2 linked regions of the Alkaliphilus metalliredigens QYMF genome follow. The protein of the gene in region 1 binds, or shares a complex with, the protein of each later gene. Links are inferred from orthologs where the notes say so. Each region holds a gene or a part of one and is shown on either strand. Other genes may lie near its edges.

What was found.
Region 2: the proteins of tig (region 1) and rpsG are in contact, whole or in part, in a crystal structure (PDB 3GTY), measured with the Thermotoga maritima proteins. The link is inferred for Alkaliphilus metalliredigens QYMF from one-to-one orthologs. Residues at the interface, in WP_004081061.1 of Thermotoga maritima: Glu122, Val124, Val129, Leu130, Tyr133, Glu188, Gly259, Ile262, Tyr263, Glu266, Ser270, Glu273, Gln274, Glu277, Arg308, Gln311, Ile312, Ser315, Tyr316, Glu325, Arg329, Arg336, Leu363, Phe366, Trp367, Arg373, Leu377, Arg381, Leu384, Glu387; in WP_004081843.1 of Thermotoga maritima: Lys34, Lys52, Lys55, Glu59, Arg62, Gln63, Glu66, Asn67, Lys69, Val71, Arg95, Ala109, Lys110, Lys111, Gly112, Arg113, Pro114, Glu117, Glu121, Ile124, Ala125, Tyr127, Asn128, Asn129, Thr130, Gly131, Lys135, Asp139, Arg142, Met143.

Annotation. Positions count from the first base shown.
Region 1 is NC_009633.1:1,115,911-1,119,125, forward strand. What follows is about bases 1-2,883. They hold tig (trigger factor), read left to right. Parts: upstream 1-740; coding sequence 741-2,027; downstream 2,028-2,883. Other genes in these bases: AMET_RS05255 (LacI family DNA-binding transcriptional regulator), read left to right, coding at 1-285; clpP (ATP-dependent Clp endopeptidase proteolytic subunit ClpP), read left to right, coding at 2,075-2,659; clpX (ATP-dependent protease ATP-binding subunit ClpX), read left to right, coding at 2,684-2,883. Also shown: more of clpX, read left to right, coding at 2,884-3,215. UniProt on the Bacillus subtilis protein: Involved in protein export. Acts as a chaperone by maintaining the newly synthesized protein in an open conformation. Functions as a peptidyl-prolyl cis-trans isomerase.
Region 2 is NC_009633.1:4,580,476-4,583,770, forward strand. What follows is about bases 333-3,295. They hold rpsG (30S ribosomal protein S7), read right to left. Parts: upstream 2,068-3,295; coding sequence 1,597-2,067; downstream 333-1,596. Other genes in these bases: fusA (elongation factor G), read right to left, coding at 333-1,494; rpsL (30S ribosomal protein S12), read right to left, coding at 2,222-2,641; AMET_RS22405 (ribosomal L7Ae/L30e/S12e/Gadd45 family protein), read right to left, coding at 2,759-3,001; rpoC (DNA-directed RNA polymerase subunit beta'), read right to left, coding at 3,135-3,295. In the rest of the region: more of fusA, read right to left, coding at 1-332.

The sequences.
Region 1 (3,215 bases):
GAGCCTCCTAGTGCTATCTTTGTAGCCAGTGATGAAATGGCTATTGGTGTCATTCGTGCGGCCCATGAATTGAATATTTCCATGCCTGAAACCTTGGCAGTCGTTGGTTTTGACAATGTTGATATGTCAGGAAAGGTTTATCCAGCCTTGACAACCATTGCTCAACCTATGTACGAGATGGGTGCCATCGGAATGAGGGTATTAACTAAAATTATCAATGATACTCCTTTGGAGGAAACAAAAATATGTTTAGACTATAGCTTGATTGAAAGGGAAAGTAGTTAAATCATGGAACAAAATGTCGCTTTCCTCGTCTAACTACTATAAAGAAGGGATTATGATTACGTATTTCATAATCCTTATTTTTTGGGCAATCTGTTAATTTTGTGAAAGTGATTACAATTAAAAAGGTAGCAGTATTATTGATAAAACCGGAACTGAAAATACAGGGGAAATAAAATAATAAATCCATCTATTTTATTGACAACATAGGTTAAATTATGTAGTATTAGAATGATAGACATATACTTTTAACCATCCTATAGATGATCTTATGGATGTTTTTTTATGGTGTAATCGTGATTGATAGTAATAGCGTCAAATGTTTGGTATAATAACAAAGGGAAATTCTGTGTAGGTTGTTAATGTTTCTATAAAGATGGTAAGAATATAGAAAGATATGGATGAATTCATGTAATATTTTAAAGAATAAAATTAACTATACAAGAGGAGGGTCACTAATGAGTGCCGAAATAATGAAAAAAGAAGATAATAAAATTACATTAAAGATCGTGGTAGGAGCAGACCAATTTGAAGTAGCAATTAACAAAGCTTACAATAAAATGAAGTCTAGCTTTAATATACCTGGATTTAGAAAGGGAAAAGTACCTAGGAAGTTAGTTGAACAAAGATATGGTGTTGAGGTTTTCTTTGAAGATGCAATGAACATCGTTTTACCAGATGCCTATGAGGGAGCTTTACAAGAGCTGAATATCGACCCAATAGATCGACCAGAATTTGATTTTGGAGAGATAAAAAAGGGTGAAGATGTTGAATTTACAGCAGAAGTACAAGTTATGCCTGAATTTACCGTAGAGGGATATAAAGGTATAGAAGTAGAGAAAAACGAGTATAATGTACAAGAAGAAGATGTTCAAAATGAGTTAAATAAACTCACCGAACAAAATGCAAGGATGATTGCTGTAGAGGATCGTCCAGTTCAAGATGGAGATATGGTAGTGATTGACTATAAAGGATTTGTAGGTGAGGATCAATTTGAAGGTGGAACTGCTGAAAAACAAAGTTTAACCATTGGATCAAATCAATTTATACCTGGTTTTGAAGAACAATTAATTGGAGCAAGTATTGGGGATGAAATCAAAGTGAAGGTGACTTTCCCAGAAGAATATCATTCAGAAGAATTAGCAGGAAAAGAAGCAACATTCGAAGTAATGGTACATGAGATCAAAGAGAAGGAATTACCTGCATTAGACGATGAATTTGCCAAGGATGTATCTGAGTTTGATACACTAGCAGAATTGAAGGCAGATTTGAGTACCAAACTAGAAGAAAGCGCAAAAAAACGCACAGAACAAGAATACAGAAATAATGTAATAGAAGCGGTAGCAAATCAAGTAGAGCTTGAAATTCCAAATGCAGTTATTGAAAGACAGATTAATAATATGCTATTGGACTTTGACTATCAACTAAAATATCAAGGGATGACTCTTGAAAGCTATTATCAAATGACTGGAACAAAAGAAGAAGACTTAAGAGGTCAGATGAGAGAAGATGCTGAAAAACGAGCAAAGCAACAATTGGTACTTGATAGGATCAGTGAAATGGAAAAAATTGAAGCCACAGAGACAGATGTAAGCGAAGAGCTTGAAAGGATGGCGACTCAATACAAGCAAGAGCTTGATAAGTTAAAATCCAACTTAAGAGATCAAGATTACACTTCGATTAAAGAGGGTATTATAGTAAGGAAAACAATTGACTTACTAGCTGAAAATGCAAAAGTTTCTTAAGTTTGATAATAGAAGTTGTTTAAATTTAATATTGGGAGGGGATCATTATGGCTTTAGTGCCTGTTGTTGTTGAACAAACCAGTCGGGGGGAAAGATCCTACGACATCTTTTCAAGGCTTTTAAAAGAGAGAATTATCTTTTTAGGGGATGAAATAAATGATGTGACTGCTAGTTTGCTTGTGGCACAACTCCTGTTTTTAGAAGCAGAGGATCCAGACAAGGATATTCAAATCTATATTAATAGTCCTGGAGGATCTATTACCGCTGGTATGGCGATTTATGATACAATGAATTATATCAAACCTGATGTTTCTACAATCTGTGTTGGGATGGCAGCCAGTATGGGCGCATTTCTGTTGGCTGCTGGTGCAAAGGGTAAAAGATTTGCACTACCAAATGCTGAGGTAATGATTCACCAACCATTAGGTGGGACCAGAGGTCAAGCAGAAGACATTCGTATTCATGCAGAGAGAATTGTTAAGTTAAGAGATACCTTAAACAAAATTCTAGTTGAAAGAACAGGCCAACCGCTAGAACGTGTTCAGAAGGATACAGATAGAGACTTCTTCATGGAAGCAAAGGAAGCAAAAGAGTATGGAATCATTGATGAAGTGATTAGTTCAAGGAAATAAAGGGAGATCGAAAGAGGTGTAAAAATGTCAAGATTTGAAGAAAAAAAACAATTGAAATGCTCCTTTTGCGGAAAGTCCCAAGACCAAGTACGTAGACTGATCGCTGGACCCAATGTGTATATTTGTGATGAATGTATTGAATTGTGTCAAGAAATCATTCAAGAAGAATTTGAAGAAAATGTAGAAATGGACTTGGTGGATTTACCAAAGCCTAAAGAAATTAAAGATATCTTAAATGGATATGTAATTGGGCAAGAAAAAGCAAAAAAAGCATTGGCAGTTGCTGTTTACAATCATTATAAAAGAATTAACACAGACACAAAGACTGATGATGTGGAATTACAAAAGAGTAATATTATGATGCTAGGACCTACAGGATCAGGAAAAACCCTATTGGCTCAGACCCTAGCCAAGATTTTAAATGTTCCCTTTGCCATTGCTGATGCCACTTCTTTAACAGAAGCGGGATATGTGGGAGAGGATGTAGAGAACATTCTTTTAAAGTTAATTCAAGCAGCAGATTATGATATTGAAAAGGCTGAAAAGGGAATTATCT
Region 2 (3,295 bases), 3.5 Mb from region 1 along the record:
TTGCTTGGCATATTTCGCTTCCACTTCCACTGCCTTTGTGATTGTTTCTTTGTAAGCAACCTGTGGTTTTCCCACAGTTGCTTCCACTTTAAACTCACGCATCATTCTATCTACGATGATTTCTAAGTGAAGCTCACCCATACCTGCAATAATTGTTTGAGAAGTTTCTTCATCTGTGTAGGTTTTAAATGTCGGATCTTCCTCAGCAAGCTTTTGAAGAGCAACGCCCATCTTTTCTTGACCAGCCTTAGTCTTTGGCTCAATGGCAACAGAGATAACAGGCTCTGGGAATACCATTGATTCTAAGATAACAGCATCTGTTGGATCACATAATGTGTCTCCAGTTGTGGTATCCTTAAGTCCTACAGCTGCAGCGATATCGCCTGCATATACTGTTGGAATTTCCGCTCTTGTGTTGGCATGCATTTGAAGAATTCGTCCAATTCTCTCTTTTTTCCCTTTAGTAGAGTTTAATACATAAGACCCTGCATCAAGGGTTCCTGAGTATACGCGGAAAAAAGCTAATTTTCCTACATACGGATCCGCCATGATTTTAAAGGCTAAAGCTGAGAATGGTTCACTATCATCTGCATGTCTTTCTATCTCTTCTTGTGTGTCTGCATCAATTCCACTAATCGCCGGAATGTCGAGCGGTGAAGGCATATAAGCAACAACACCATCAAGAAGAAGTTGCACGCCCTTGTTCTTGTAAGCTGAACCACAATATACTGGCGTGATTTGAACATTTATTGTTCCTTGTCTAATACCCTTTACAAGCTCTTCCTCTGTTAAGGCTTCACCCTCTAGATATTTCATCATTAACTCTTCACTTGTTTCAGAAACAGCCTCTACAAGCTTTTCTCTGTATTCTACAGCTAACTCCTTCAACTCTTCAGGGATTTCTACAATTTTCGTTTCTTGCCCTACATCGTCAAGGTATATAGTTGCCTCCATTTTGACAAGATCAATGATTCCTGTGAATTCCTCTTCACTACCTATTGGCAATTGAACTGCAACAGGATTGGCGGCTAATCGATCTATCATCATTTGCATCACATTGAAAAAATCTGCTCCTTGGCGATCCATTTTATTAACGAAGGCCATTCTCGGAACTTTATATTTATCTCCTTGTCGCCATACTGTTTCAGATTGAGGTTCTACCCCACCCTTAGCACAGAATACAGCTACAGCACCATCTAGTACTCTTAAAGATCTTTCTACCTCTACAGTGAAGTCCACGTGACCTGGTGTATCAATGATGTTAACTCTATGGTTCAACCATTGACAAGTAGTAGCAGCCGAGGTAATTGTGATACCTCTTTCCTTCTCTTGATCCATCCAGTCCATCTGTGATGCACCTTCATGGGTTTCACCTAACTTACGTGTTGTACCACTGTAAAATAAAATTCTCTCTGTAGTAGTCGTCTTTCCGGCATCAATATGAGCCATAATACCGATATTTCTTGTTCTTTCTAGTGGAAATTCTCTTGGCACTACTCTTCCTCCTCCCATGCAAAATGCAACATCTACTCTATCGCATATACTAACAGCATTCTGCTTATAGCATCTCCTAAAAGCGCTATATTAAACTTGATTTTACCATCTATAATGTGCAAATGCTTTGTTTGCCTCTGCCATTTTATGTGTATCTTCTTTCTTCTTCACAGAGGACCCTGTGTTGTTTGCAGCATCCATAATTTCCTTAGCTAATTTTTCAATCATCCCTTTTTCGCCTCTAGCTCTTGTGTATTTCACTAACCACCTTAAGCCTAAAGTTTGCCTTCTTTCAGGTCTAACCTCAATTGGCACTTGATAGTTGGCTCCACCAACACGTCTAGCCTTTACTTCTAAAACAGGCATGATATTATTCATTGCTTTTTCAAACACTTCTACAGGATTTTCTTCTGCTCTTTCTTTAATTATATCGAAAGCCCCATAAACAATGTTTTGTGCAGTTCCTTTTTTACCGTCTAACATCACGCTGTTGATTAATTTTGCAACTACCATACTTCCGTGAATTGGATCGGCTAACACTTCTCTTTTAGGTACATTTCCTTTTCTTGGCACTTTGCTTCCCTCCTCAAATGATATCTTGTCTAATCATTTCATCGGTACTCGACAATTGCATCAATTGCCGTTGTGCGCAGTAATGCTCGTTATGAACTGGTACCCTATATGGTAAGGGGTAGAATATATCTATGCATTATCGCTCCGACGATCTTTATTTCTTGTCTTTTGGTCTTTTGGCACCGTACTTAGATCTACCTTGCATTCTGTTTGCGACACCGGCAGTATCTAATGTACCTCTTACGATATGGTATCTAACTCCTGGTAAATCTTTGATTCTTCCACCTCTAATCAAAACAACACTATGTTCTTGCAGGTTGTGTCCGATTCCTGGGATATATGCACTTACCTCAATCCCATTTGTCAATCTAACCCTTGCTACTTTTCTTAAGGCAGAGTTAGGCTTCTTAGGTGTGATGGTCTTTACTGAAGTACATACACCTCTTTTTTGTGGTGCGCTCAAATCAGTTGATTTTCTCTTTAAAGAGTTGAAACCTTTTTGAAGAGCAGGAGCTGTTGATTTCTCTTGAACTGCTTTTCTTCCTTTACGGACTAACTGGTTAATTGTTGGCATTTATTGCACCTCCTTCCAAAGATTAACTAATAACATAGAAAAACATTTATCTGCCCTTAGTGCAGATAAACTGTTTTTTAACAAAGTGAATACTTCTTATTTAGTTGAACCCAACTGTCATTTTATTGTGGCTGCCACAGCTGCTGCTACATCAATTCCGCATGCTTGCCCTAGCTTCTTCATTGAATCCACTGGAACAATAGCGATATTTTGTTCTTTGGCTAATTCTTCAATTGGTTCCACAACATTTTTAGCTGCATCCTTTGCAATATAAAGGACTGTAACCTCACCTTGTTTTAGAGCCTTTTTTGTTTCTTTTATTCCTATCACTTTTTTTGCATGTTGTAGCTTTTCTAGCATTAAAGTATCCTCCTTTTTAGATATCCAGGGAGATCATGTGATCTCCCGGATACAAAAAGTCAACTTTCACATGACTTACACACTTAAACATTTTAACACTTGTTAAAAATAGTGTCAACAACTTCTTTGTTAATTACAATGTTTCTTCTATCTCATCTAGCTTTTCATCGGTTTCTGTACTGATGGCAATGTTCTTATATCTCTTCATTCCAGTACCTGCAGGAATGAGTTTACCAATAATTACATTCTCTTTAAGCCCGATTAGGTGATCCTCTTTACCTTTAATGGCAGCTT